DNA from 3 places in the Streptomyces sp. NPDC047117 genome. Region 2 is predicted to be linked to each of the others. Evidence: predicted binding sites of a transcription regulator. Region 2 holds the regulator's gene; each other region holds the start of a gene.

Region 1 (4,176 bases), on a different contig from region 2:
TCGCCGTCGAGGCGGCCCGCGCCTTCGGCTTCACCACCCTGTCCTGCTCCTCCACCGGCAACCTGGCCGGCGCCGTCGGCGCCGCGGCGCGCCGGGCCGGCTTCCGCTCCTGCGTGTTCATCCCGCACGACCTGGAGGCGGGCAAGGTCGTCATGGCCGCGGTGTACGGCGGTGACCTCGTCGGCATCGAGGGCAACTACGACGACGTCAACCGCTTCTGCTCCGAGCTCATCGGCGACCCGCTGGGCGAGGGCTGGGGCTTCGTGAACGTCAACCTCCGCCCGTACTACGGCGAGGGCTCCAAGACGCTCGCGTACGAGATCTGCGAGCAGCTCGGCTGGGAGCTGCCGGACCAGCTGGTCATCCCGATCGCCTCGGGCTCGCAGCTCACGAAGATCGACAAGGGGCTCAAGGAGCTGATCAAGCTCGGCCTGGTCGAGGACAAGCCGTACAAGATCTTCGGCGCCCAGGCCGAGGGCTGCTCGCCGGTGTCCACCGCCTTCAAGGCCGGCCACGACGTGGTCCGCCCGCAGAAGCCGAACACCATCGCCAAGTCGCTGGCCATCGGCAACCCGGCGGACGGCCCGTACGTGCTCGACATCGCCCGCCGCACCGGCGGCGCCGTCGAGGACGTCAACGACGAGCAGGTCGTGGACGCGATCAAGCTGCTGGCCCGCACCGAGGGCATCTTCGCGGAGACCGCGGGCGGCGTGACCGTCGGCGTCACCAAGAAGCTCATCGAGAACGGTCAGATCGACCCGGCCAAGTCCCTCGTCGTCCTGAACACCGGCGACGGCCTGAAGACGCTGGACGCCGTCGCGCCGACCACCGGCCCGACCGCGACCATCCGTCCGAGCCTGGACTCCTTCCGCGAGGCCGGCCTCGGCTGAGCCCTGGCCCCCGGCCGGAGAGCCGCCTCGCACCCGTAGCCACTGAACCCGGAAGGCAGAAGAACATGAGCGTCAACGTCCGCATCCCCACCATCCTCCGCACCTACACCGGCGGCCAGGCCGAGGTCCCCGCCGAGGGCGCGAAGCTCTCCGAGGTCATCCAGGACCTGGAGAAGAACCACAACGGCATCGCGGCGCGCGTCCTGGACGACCAGGGCAAGCTGCGCCGCTTCGTGAACGTCTACGTCAACGACGACGACGTGCGCTTCGAGGGTGGTCTGGAGACCGCGACGCCGGACGGCGCCAGCGTCTCGATCATTCCCGCGGTGGCCGGCGGCTGCTGAAAAAGCGGCTGTACGCCCCTTTGTGCGCCCTGTGCGCGCCCCTTGTGCACCGTCTCGTGAATGACGGGATGCGCACTCCGGAATCGCCCCGTCCGCATCAGAAGCGGACGGGGCGATTCCATGTCGTTAAAGGCGATACAGTTGAGGTGAATCCTCTTCACGCGCGTGCCCGACGCATATGAGAACGCGACAAGATGTGCCCAAAGTGTGTGCGCAATTTGTCGTGTTGATGAGCTATGCCCGGCCCGGCTTGCCCAGAATTGTTGAGACTTCGCCGGATATCGGCGAATGGTCGTGGGCAGAATTCTCGTCCGATTGACCTGTTGCGCTGGGCATCGGTCCAGATACATTCAGCGGCGGTCGACGCGTTCCGGCGCACACCCTCCTTGGGGGTGAGGTCTGACCCGGGTCCGCGGAGTGCGGTCCTGCGCAAGGGCCAGCAATAGGGGAGTTAGGAATGGCTCAGGGCACCGTCAAGTGGTTCAACGCGGAGAAGGGGTACGGCTTCATCGCGGTCGACGGTGGTGCGGATGTTTTCGTCCACTACAGCGCGATCCAGATGGACGGTTACCGCACCCTTGAGGAAGGCCAGCGGGTCGAGTTCGAGATCTCGCAGGGTCAGAAGGGGCCGCAGGCGGACATGGTCCGCGTGGCCGGCTGAAGCGCCGACCGACTGCAGCGTACGGAGGTCCGTGCTCCCTGATGGGGGGTGCGGACCTCTTGTTGTGCGTGCGCGGGGACCTTGCGTGTGGCTGTGGGGAGGCCGCAGCCTGGCTTGGACGCTTGCACTCGAGGGGGTCGAGTGCTAATCATTGCGTTAGCACTCTGAAGGTGAGAGTGACAGAAGGACCGGGTCGGTGAGGCCCGTCGCCGGGTGGGGAAGGAACCATCAGGCGCAGGCCGTCCGTCGCGGGCGCCACGCGGTCCGGAGCAATCCACCCCTGTCCGGGAGGACCACTTCACATGGCCAAGATCATCGCGTTCGACGAGGAGGCACGGCGCGGTCTCGAGCGCGGGATGAACCAGCTCGCCGACGCCGTCAAGGTCACCCTTGGCCCCAAGGGCCGCAACGTCGTCCTTGAGAAGAAGTGGGGTGCCCCCACGATCACCAACGATGGTGTGTCCATCGCCAAGGAGATCGAGCTCGAGGACCCGTACGAGAAGATCGGCGCCGAGCTGGTCAAGGAGGTCGCGAAGAAGACGGACGACGTCGCCGGTGACGGCACGACGACCGCGACCGTCCTGGCCCAGGCCCTGGTCCGCGAGGGCCTGCGCAACGTCGCGGCCGGCGCCAACCCGATGGCCCTGAAGCGCGGCATCGAGCGCGCCGTCGAGGCCGTCTCCGCCGCCCTGCTGGAGCAGGCGAAGGACGTGGAGACCAAGGAGCAGATCGCCTCCACCGCCTCCATCTCCGCGGCCGACACCCAGATCGGCGAGCTCATCGCCGAGGCCATGGACAAGGTCGGCAAGGAAGGCGTCATCACCGTCGAGGAGTCCCAGACCTTCGGTCTGGAGCTGGAGCTCACCGAGGGTATGCGCTTCGACAAGGGCTACATCTCGGCGTACTTCGCCACCGACATGGAGCGTATGGAGGCGTCGCTCGACGACCCGTACATCCTGATCGTCAACTCCAAGATCTCCAACGTGAAGGACCTCCTTCCGCTGCTGGAGAAGGTCATGCAGTCGGGCAAGCCGCTGCTGATCATCGCGGAGGACGTCGAGGGCGAGGCCCTGTCGACCCTGGTCGTCAACAAGATCCGTGGCACCTTCAAGTCCGTCGCCGTGAAGGCCCCGGGCTTCGGTGACCGCCGCAAGGCCATGCTCGGCGACATCGCCATCCTCACCGGTGGCACCGTCATCTCCGAGGAGGTCGGCCTCAAGCTGGAGAACGCCGGTCTCGACCTGCTCGGCCGCGCCCGCAAGGTCGTCATCACCAAGGACGAGACCACCATCGTCGACGGTGCCGGCGACAGCGACCAGGTCCAGGGCCGCGTCAACCAGATCCGCGCCGAGATCGAGAACTCGGACAGCGACTACGACCGCGAGAAGCTGCAGGAGCGCCTGGCGAAGCTCGCCGGCGGTGTTGCGGTCATCAAGGCCGGTGCCGCGACCGAGGTGGAGCTCAAGGAGCGCAAGCACCGCATCGAGGACGCCGTTCGCAACGCGAAGGCGGCCGTCGAGGAGGGCATCGTCGCCGGCGGTGGCGTCGCCCTGCTGCAGGCTTCCTCGGTCTTCGAGAAGCTCGAGCTCGAGGGTGACGAGGCCACCGGTGCCGCCGCTGTGAAGCTGGCCCTGGAGGCCCCGCTGAAGCAGATCTCCGTCAACGGCGGCCTCGAGGGCGGCGTCGTGGTGGAGAAGGTGCGCAACCTGACCGTGGGTCACGGCCTCAACGCCGCGACCGGCGAGTACGTCGACATGATCGCCGAGGGCATCATCGACCCCGCCAAGGTCACCCGCTCCGCGCTGCAGAACGCCGCCTCCATCGCGGCGCTCTTCCTCACCACCGAGGCCGTCATCGCCGACAAGCCGGAGAAGGCCGCCGCGGGCGGCGCCCCGGGCGGCATGCCGGGCGGTGACATGGACTTCTGATCCACCCCTCCCGGGACCGGATCAGCTGTTCACAGCTGTACGAACCGAGGGCGGCACCCCATCACGGGGGTGCCGCCCTCGGGCGTTTCAGTAGACGGGCCGGGTGTCCGGAGCCGGGGTCGGGGCCGGGTCCGGGCGGGTGCCGCGGCGGATGAGCCGGCTGCCCGCCCACACCGTGCCCGCGCAGACCGCGGCGGCCACCGGCGCCCCGTACAGGGCGTGCTCCAGACCGTGCGGCGGCAGAAGCATCAGCAGCTGCCTGGCGAGCGGATCCGCCGCGGCGGCCGCCCCCTCCGGGATGCCCGCCGCCTCCAGCCCGCCGACGAAGCCGATCGCGCCCAGGGTGTACGCGG
Region 2 (4,176 bases):
ACGAGGACACCGAGCCGGGCGTCCGGGCCGGGGGAGAAGGAACCGACGATCGCGGGAAGGTCGTCGACGCCTTCCAGGTACTCCACGACGACGCCCTCGATGCGCAGGTCGTCGCCCCAGACGCGTTCCACCAGCTCCGCGTCGTGGCGGCCCTCGACGTAGATGCGGCCGGCCCGGGCGACACGGGCGCGGGCGCCGGGGACGGCGAGGGAGCCGGAGGCGGTGCGCCGCGGCCCCTGGGGGCGCGCGGACGCGGCGGAGGGGCGTACGAGCGTGACGACCTTGCCCTCCAGCAGAAAGCCTCGGGGCGTCATCGGGAAGACCCGGTGCTTGCCGAAGCGGTCCTCCAGGGTGACGGTCGGGCCCTCGGCGGTCTTCTCGCAGCGGATGACGGCACCGCAGAAACCCGTGGTGACCTCCTCCACGACGAGGTCGGGCCCGGCCGGTACCTCGGGCGCGGGGCGCTGCTTCTTCCAGGGAGGGGTCAGGTCGGGGCCGTATTCTCTGCTGCGCATTCGACAGACGATATGCGGGCCGGGCGTCCCCCGGGTGGGCTAGCCGGGCGACACGCCGAAGCGGCGGGCCAGCTCCTTGCGCTGGGCGCGGACGAAGCGGGCATCCACGACGGCTCCGTGGCCGGGCACGTACCGCGCGTCCTCGCCGCCGAGGGAGAGCAGCCGGTCCAGCGCGCCCGGCCAGCAGGCGGGGAGCGCGTCCGGCCCGGCCTGCGGTTCCCCCGACTCCTCGACGAGGTCGCCGCAGAAGACGATCTCCGGCTCGCCCGGCCCGCACCGCACGCAGACCGCCAGGTCGTGGGCGGTGTGCCCGGGTCCGACGTTCGCCAGCAGGACGCGGCGGTCGCCCAGGTCGAGGGTGCGCTCCCCGCAGATCGGGTGATCGGGGACGACGAGGGTGTCCACGGCCACCGCCGTCGCCTCCGGGTCGGCCCCGTTCCGTACCGCGTCGCCGGCCAGCGCCTCCGGCTCGCGGCGCAGCAGCTCGCCCAGCCCGGTCGGCCCGAAAACCGTCACTCCCGCGAACGCCGCGGTGCCCAGCACATGATCGAAGTGCGGATGGGTGAGGACGATGTGCGTCACCTCACGACCCAGGACGTCGCGCACCTGGCGGCGCAGCTCGGCGCCCTCGCGCAGCCCGGACCCGGTGTCGATCAGCAGAACGCCGGTGGTGCCGGCCACGACCCCGACGGTGGCGTCCCAGGTCGGCAGCCGGCGCCGCGCGACGCCGTCCGCGAGCCGCTCCCAGCCGGCCTCTTCCCAAGTCGTGCGCATACCGCGACGCTAGCCCGTATACCGGGAAATCGCGCGCGGCCGCCCGGCTGACCTGGGCCGATCCCGGGGACATGGACCGGCCTCGGCGCGATACGGTGGCCCGCCGGGCCGCGAGCCGTGTCGCCCGGCCTTGCCCCGGCCGTGCTACCCGGCCGTACACTGGACGGGGTTTGGCACTCGGACAGGTCGAGTGCCAGGGACGGCCGGCCGGGCCGCCCCGGACGGGACGGCCGCGAGCGGCCTGGCGAGAGCGCGGGACTGGAGGTGTGCGCGATGCTCAGCGAACGCAGACTCGAAGTGCTGCGTGCCATCGTCCAGGACTACGTCGGCACCGAGGAGCCCGTCGGCTCCAAGGCGCTCACGGAGCGCCACCAGCTCGGCGTCTCGCCCGCCACCGTCCGCAACGACATGGCCGCGCTGGAGGACGAGGGCTTCATCGCCCAGCCTCACACGAGCGCCGGCCGAATCCCCACCGACAAGGGCTACCGCCTGTTCGTCGACAAGCTGGCGGCCGTCAAGCCGCTGTCGGGTCCCGAGCGCAAGGCGATCCACAGCTTCCTCGACAGCGCGGTGGACCTCGACGACGTCGTGGCCCGTACGGTCCGGCTGCTCGCGCAGCTGACCCGGCAGGTCGCGGTGGTGCAGTACCCCTCGCTGACCCGGTCCACCGTCCGGCACGTGGAACTGCTGTCGCTGGCGCCCGCGCGGCTCATGCTCGTCCTGATCACCGATACCGGGCGGGTCGAGCAGCGCATGATCGACTGCCCCGCGCCGTTCGGCGAAACGTCCCTGGCGGACCTGCGGGCGCGGCTCAACAGCCGTGTCGTGGGACGCCGGTTCACGGACGTGCCGCAACTGGTGCAGGACCTGCCCGAGTCCTTCGAGACGGAGGACCGGGGCACGGTCTCGACAGTGCTGTCGGTGTTGCTGGAGACTCTGGTGGAGGAGACCGAGGAGCGACTGATGATCGGCGGTACCGCCAATCTCACGCGCTTCGGTCATGATTTCCCGCTGACGATCCGGCCGGTGCTGGAGGCGCTGGAGGAGCAGGTCGTGCTCCTCAAGCTGCTGGGAGAGGCCAAGGACTCGAGCATGACCGTGCGCATCGGGCACGAGAACGCTCACGAGGGCCTCACTTCCACATCGGTCGTCGCCGTCGGCTACGGTTCGGGCGACGAGGCAGTCGCCAAACTCGGCGTGGTCGGACCGACCCGCATGGACTACCCCGGAACGATGGGAGCGGTACGCGCAGTGGCACGTTACGTCGGACAGATCCTCGCGGAGTCGTAAGTGGCCACGGACTACTACACGGTCCTCGGTGTCAGTCGCGACGCCTCGCAGGACCAGATCAAGAAGGCTTTCCGGCGGCTGGCGCGCGAGCTGCACCCGGATGTGAACCCGGATCCCAAGACCCAGGAGCGGTTCAAGGAGATCAACGCCGCTTACGAGGTGCTGTCGGACCCGCAGAAGAAGCAGGTCTACGACCTCGGCGGGGACCCGAACTCCCAGGGCGGCGGCGCCGGTGCCGGCGGCTTCGGCGCGGGCTTCGGCAACTTCTCCGACATCATGGACGCGTTCTTCGGCACGGCGTCGCAGCGCGGGCCGCGCTCGCGCACCCGCCGCGGCCAGGACGCCATGATCCGGCTGGACGTGGAGCTGCACGAGGCCGCGTTCGGCACGACCAAGGACATCCAGGTCGACACCGCCGTGGTGTGCACGACCTGCTCCGGCGAGGGCGCCGCGCCCGGCACCTCCGCGCAGACCTGTGACATGTGCCGCGGCCGCGGCGAGGTCTCGCAGGTCACCCGGTCCTTCCTGGGCCAGGTCATGACCTCGCGGCCCTGCCCACAGTGCCAGGGGTTCGGCACGGTCGTACCGACCCCGTGCCCCGAGTGCGCGGGCGACGGCCGCATCCGGTCCCGCCGGACGCTCACGGTCAAGATCCCGGCCGGTGTCGACAACGGCACCCGCATCCAGCTCGCGGGCGAGGGCGAGGTCGGCCCCGGCGGCGGTCCGGCCGGTGACCTGTACGTCGAGATCCACGAGGTCGCGCACCCGGTCTTCCAGCGGCGCGGCGACGACCTGCACTGCACGGTCACGATCCCGATGACCGCGGCGGCGCTGGGCACGAAGTGTCCACTGGAGACGCTGGACGGGGTACGCGACGTCGACATCCGGCCCGGCACCCAGTCCGGCCAGTCCATCCCGCTGCACGGCTGCGGCATCACGCACCTGCGCGGCGGCGGCCGCGGTGACCTGGTCGTCCACGTCGAGGTGCAGACCCCCGGCAAGCTCGACGCCGAGCAGGAGGAGCTGCTGACCCGGCTCGCCAAGCTCCGCGGCGAAGAGCGCCCGACCGGGCAGTTCCAGCCGGGACAGCAGGGGCTGTTCTCGCGGCTCAAGGATGCCTTCAACGGACGGTAGGCGCCGGGCCGGGGGTCCGGGGGGCGTCCCCCGGGCAGGCACAGTCAGCCTGGTCAGCAGGGGCTGTTCTCGCGGCTGAAGGACGCCTTCAACGGCCGGTAGAAGCCGTTGGTGTGTACGGATCACGGCCGCCCCCGATTCGGGGGCGGCCGTGACGCGTGACACGATATGGGCATGCCCACCGCGCTGACCGAGCTGAGCGCTCACCCGATCGTGCAGGCTCCCATGGCCGGCGGCGCCTCGTGCCCCGAGCTGGCCGCGGCCGTCAGCGGGGCCGGCGGCCTGGGCTTCCTCGCCGCGGGCTACAAGACGGCCGACGGCATGTACCAGGAGATCGAGCGGCTGCGCGGATTGACCGGCCGGCCCTTCGGCGTGAACCTCTTCATGCCGCACCCGGAGCTCGCCGACGACGCGGCCGTCGACGTCTACCGCGACCAGCTCGCGGGCGAGGCCGACTGGTACC
Region 3 (4,176 bases), on a different contig from region 2:
CGAGTTACCAGGTCCGCGAGAGCGGCTGGGGGTACCTCCCAGCGGTAGCTGGGGGAGGTTTAGCCGCAAAGAGGGGCTCACTCAGTGCGAGTGACCGTGGCCGTGACCGGCCTCGGGCTCCTCCTCGGCCGGCTTCTCGACGACCAGGGTCTCGGTCGTGAGCAGCAGGGAGGCGATGGAGGCGGCGTTCTCCAGGGCGGAGCGGGTGACCTTGACCGGGTCGATGACGCCGGCCTTCACCAGGTCGCCGTACTCACCGGTGGCGGCGTTGAAGCCGTTGCCCTTGTCGAGCTCGGCCACCTTGGAGGTGATGACGTAGCCCTCGAGACCGGCGTTCTCGGCGATCCAGCGCAGCGGCTCGACGGCGGCGCGGCGGACGACGGCGACACCGGTGGCCTCGTCGCCCTCCTTGCCGAGGTTGCCCTCGAGCACCTTGACGGCGTGGACCAGAGCGGAGCCACCACCGGAGACGATGCCCTCCTCGACCGCGGCGCGGGTCGCGGAGATGGCGTCCTCCAGACGGTGCTTCTTCTCCTTGAGCTCGACCTCGGTGGCCGCACCCACGCGGATGACGCAGACGCCACCGGCGAGCTTGGCGAGGCGCTCCTGGAGCTTCTCGCGGTCCCAGTCCGAGTCGGTGGACTCGATCTCGGCCTTGATCTGGTTGACGCGGCCCGCGACGTCCTCGGAGTTGCCGCCACCGTCGACGATGGTGGTGTCGTCCTTGGTCACGGTCACGCGGCGGGCGGTGCCCAGCACGTCCAGACCGGCCTGGTCGAGCTTGAGGCCGACCTCCTCGGCGATGACGGTCGCACCGGTGAGGGTGGCCATGTCGCCGAGCATCGCCTTGCGGCGGTCGCCGAAGCCGGGGGCCTTCACCGCGACGGCGTTGAAGGTGCCACGGATCTTGTTCACGACCAGGGTCGACAGGGCCTCGCCCTCGACGTCCTCGGCGATGATCAGCAGCGGCTTGGAGGAGCCGGCCTGGATGACCTTCTCCAGCAGCGGCAGCAGGTCCTGGATCGAACCGATCTTGCCCTGGTGGATGAGGATGTACGGGTCCTCGAGGACGGCCTCCATCCGCTCCTGGTCGGTGACCATGTACGGGGAGAGGTAGCCCTTGTCGAAGGCCATGCCCTCGGTGAAGTCGAGCTCCAGGCCGAAGGTGTTGGACTCCTCGACGGTGATGACACCGTCCTTGCCGACCTTGTCCATCGCCTCGGCGATGAGCTCGCCGACCTGCTTGTCCTGGGCGGACAGGCCGGCGACGGCGGCGATGTCGGACTTCTCGTCGATCGGGCGGGCCGTCGAGAGCAGGTCGTCGGACACGGCCTTGACGGCGGCGTCGATGCCCTTCTTCAGGGCGGCGGGGGAGGCACCGGCGGCGACGTTGCGCAGACCCTCACGGACCAGCGCCTGGGCCAGGACGGTGGCGGTGGTGGTGCCGTCACCAGCGATGTCGTTGGTCTTGGTCGCCACCTCCTTCACCAGCTGGGCGCCGAGGTTCTCGTACGGGTCGTCGACCTCGACCTCGCGGGCGATGGTGACACCGTCGTTGGTGATGGTCGGGGCGCCGAACTTCTTGTCGATGACGACGTTGCGGCCCTTGGGGCCGATCGTCACCTTGACGGTGTCGGCAAGCTTGTTGACGCCGCGCTCGAGGGCGCGACGGGCGTCCTCGTCGAACTTCAGAATCTTCGCCATGAGTTACGTGTCCTTAGTCGTACTCTCAACGAACTGCGCCCCTGCCCCGGGTGGTGAGACGCGGGAACCAGGGGCGCAGGTCAGAACAGCTGGGGTGAAGCGTCGGCCTGGGAAATCCCAGGTCCCGGCTTACTTCTCGACGATCGCGAGAACGTCGCGAGCCGAGAGGACGAGGTACTCCTCGCCGTTGTACTTCACCTCGGTGCCGCCGTACTTGCTGTAGAGCACGACGTCGCCGACGGAAACGTCGAGCGGAAGACGGTTGCCGTCCTCGAAGCGGCCCGGGCCCACGGCCAGGACGACGCCCTCCTGGGGCTTCTCCTTGGCGGTGTCCGGAATGACCAGGCCCGAAGCCGTGGTCTGCTCGGCGTCGAGCGGCTGGACCACAATGCGGTCCTCGAGCGGCTTGATGGCAACCTTGGAGCTGGCGGTCGTCACGATCCGACCTCCCCCTTCGGAGATCTCACGGGGTTAACTGTCTGAGGTGGCGACCAGGTGGATCCGTCGTCGCGGGTGCCGGACCTGCCCGTCGCGCGTAGCTTTTGCTCGCTCTCCGGGCGTGCGCCCGGTCGGCTCGCTGTTTGGCACTCTCCAACGGGGAGTGCCAGCGCCGAGACTATGACGCGGTTAGCACTCGGTCAAGCGGAGTGCCAATGCGGCGCTCATGTCGTGGCGGAAAGATTCCCCGGGGCGCCCCGGAACCCGCGTCGGCCCGGCCGCCGCGCGGCCTGTGACCTGCCCCAGAATGGGGCGGGTGAACCCTCTCGACGCCTTCTCCGCGCTGCTCAGCGACGAGGGCCGGGCCCTGCTGGCCGGCCTCCGCGACCACGACCCCGCCCAGGAGCTCGCCACCGCCACCAGGCTGCGCCGCGAGCACCCCGCCGAGCTGGTGTCCGCGGCCCTCGGGCAGGCCGGGCTGCGGCAGCGCGCGGTCGCGAAGTTCGGCGCCGAGGACGCGTACCGGATGTTCTTCACCCCGAACGGCGTCGAGCAGTCCACCCGCCGCACCGTCGCCGTGCACCGCGCGGCGCGCCTGGCCGCGCTCGGCGTACGGTCCGTCGCCGATCTGTGCAGCGGCATCGGCGGCGACGCGATCGCGTGCGCGCGGGCCGGGATCAAGGTGCTCGCGGTGGACCACGACCCGCTGACGGCGGAGGTCGCGCGGGCGAACGCCGAGGCGCTGGGCCTGGCCGACCTGATCGAGGTGCGCTGCGCGGACGTCACGGAGATCGACACGAGCCCGTACGACGCGGTCTTCGTGGACCCGGCGCGCAGAGGGGGCAAGGGGGCAGGGGCCGCGCGCAGCGCGTCGATGAGGGGCGGTGGCCGGGCGACGGGCGGGCGGATCTTCGACCCCGAGGCGTACTCCCCGCCGCTCTCCTGGGCCATCGAGGCCGCGCGCAAGGCCCCGCGCGCCGCGCTGAAGATCGCGCCCGGCATCCCGCACGAGGCGATCCCCGAGGACGCCGCGGCGGAGTGGATCTCGGACGGCGGCGACGTGAAGGAAGCGGTCCTCTGGTTCGGCACGGAGCCCGGCTCCGTACGCGCCACCCTGCTGCCCTCGGGCGCCTCGCTCAGCACCACGGCGCCGCTCCCCGACCCGCCCGTGCGCCCCGTGGGCCGCTACCTCTACGAGCCGGACGGCGCCGTCATCCGCGCCCACCTGGTCGCCGAGGCCGCCGCCGAGCTGGACGGCGGACTGATCGACGAGACCATCGCGTACATCACCGCCGACGAGCTGCGCGCCACCCCGTACGCCGCCGCCTACGAGATCACCGACGAGCTGCCGTTCAACCTGAAGAAGCTCAAGTCACTCCTTCGTGAACGCGAGATCGGCGTGCTGACGGTCAAGAAGCGCGGCTCCGCCGTCGAGCCGGAGGAGATCCGCCGCAAGGTGCGGCTCCGCGGCCCGAACGCGGCCACGGTCCTGCTCACCCGCGTCGCGGGCGCCCCGACGATGCTCGTCGGGCAGCCCGCGCCGCGGCCGGCCGGCGGCTGATCACGAGTACAGGTTGTCCTTGCTGACCTCGTGCACGTGGTCGTGGTCATGGCCGTGCCCGTGCCCGTGGTGGGAGTGCGGGACGCCGTGCCGGTGCTGGTGGCCCGGGGCCGGCACGTGGGGCTCGGTGACCGGCAGGGAGGAGTCGGCGGACAGCTCCCAGGCGGAGTGCGGCCGGTTCCGCGCGACCATCTCGGCGCCGAGGGCCGCGACCATCGCGCCGTTGTCCGTGCACAGCTTCGGGCGCGGCACGCGCAGCGTGATGCCCGCGTCCTCGCAGCGCCGCTCCGCCATCGCGCGCAGCCGCGAGTTGGCCGCCACGCCACCGCCGATCATCAGGTGCTCCACGCCGTGGTCCTTGCAGGCCCGTACGGCCTTCCGCGTCAGCACGTCCACGACGGCCTCCTGGAAGGACGCCGAGACGTCGGCCACCGGGACCTCCTCGCCGGCCGCGCGCTTGGCCTCGATCCAGC

What was found. Region 2 encodes HrcA, which represses chaperone genes, less so after heat shock. Its sites were predicted from a motif close to TTNGCACTCNGNNNNNCNGAGTGCNAA; they were not measured.
Region 1: groL (chaperonin GroEL) is a predicted target of HrcA. The motif match lies at 2,017-2,043, and genes of this name have one in related genera.
Region 3: groES (co-chaperone GroES) is a predicted target of HrcA. The motif match lies at 2,332-2,358, and genes of this name have one in related genera.

Annotation. Positions count from the first base shown of each region.
Region 1 covers NZ_JBEYUN010000007.1:123,619-127,794, forward strand. Annotated here, with positions in the region: gene thrC (threonine synthase) at 1-890, shown strand, start outside; gene ABZ840_RS15460 (MoaD/ThiS family protein) at 956-1,234, shown strand; gene ABZ840_RS15465 (cold-shock protein) at 1,692-1,895, shown strand; gene groL (chaperonin GroEL) at 2,198-3,823, shown strand; gene ABZ840_RS15475 (hypothetical protein) at 3,911-4,176, opposite strand, start outside.
Region 2 covers NZ_JBEYUN010000005.1:372,330-376,505, reverse strand. Annotated here, with positions in the region: gene ABZ840_RS12380 (DUF3097 domain-containing protein) at 1-515, opposite strand, end outside; gene ABZ840_RS12375 (MBL fold metallo-hydrolase) at 555-1,289, opposite strand; gene hrcA (heat-inducible transcriptional repressor HrcA) at 1,563-2,579, shown strand; gene dnaJ (molecular chaperone DnaJ) at 2,580-3,713, shown strand; gene ABZ840_RS12360 (nitronate monooxygenase) at 3,888-4,176, shown strand, end outside.
Region 3 covers NZ_JBEYUN010000006.1:216,218-220,393, reverse strand. Annotated here, with positions in the region: gene groL (chaperonin GroEL) at 82-1,704, opposite strand; gene groES (co-chaperone GroES) at 1,834-2,142, opposite strand; gene ABZ840_RS13950 (SAM-dependent methyltransferase) at 2,450-3,703, shown strand; gene tsaD (tRNA (adenosine(37)-N6)-threonylcarbamoyltransferase complex transferase subunit TsaD) at 3,704-4,176, opposite strand, start outside.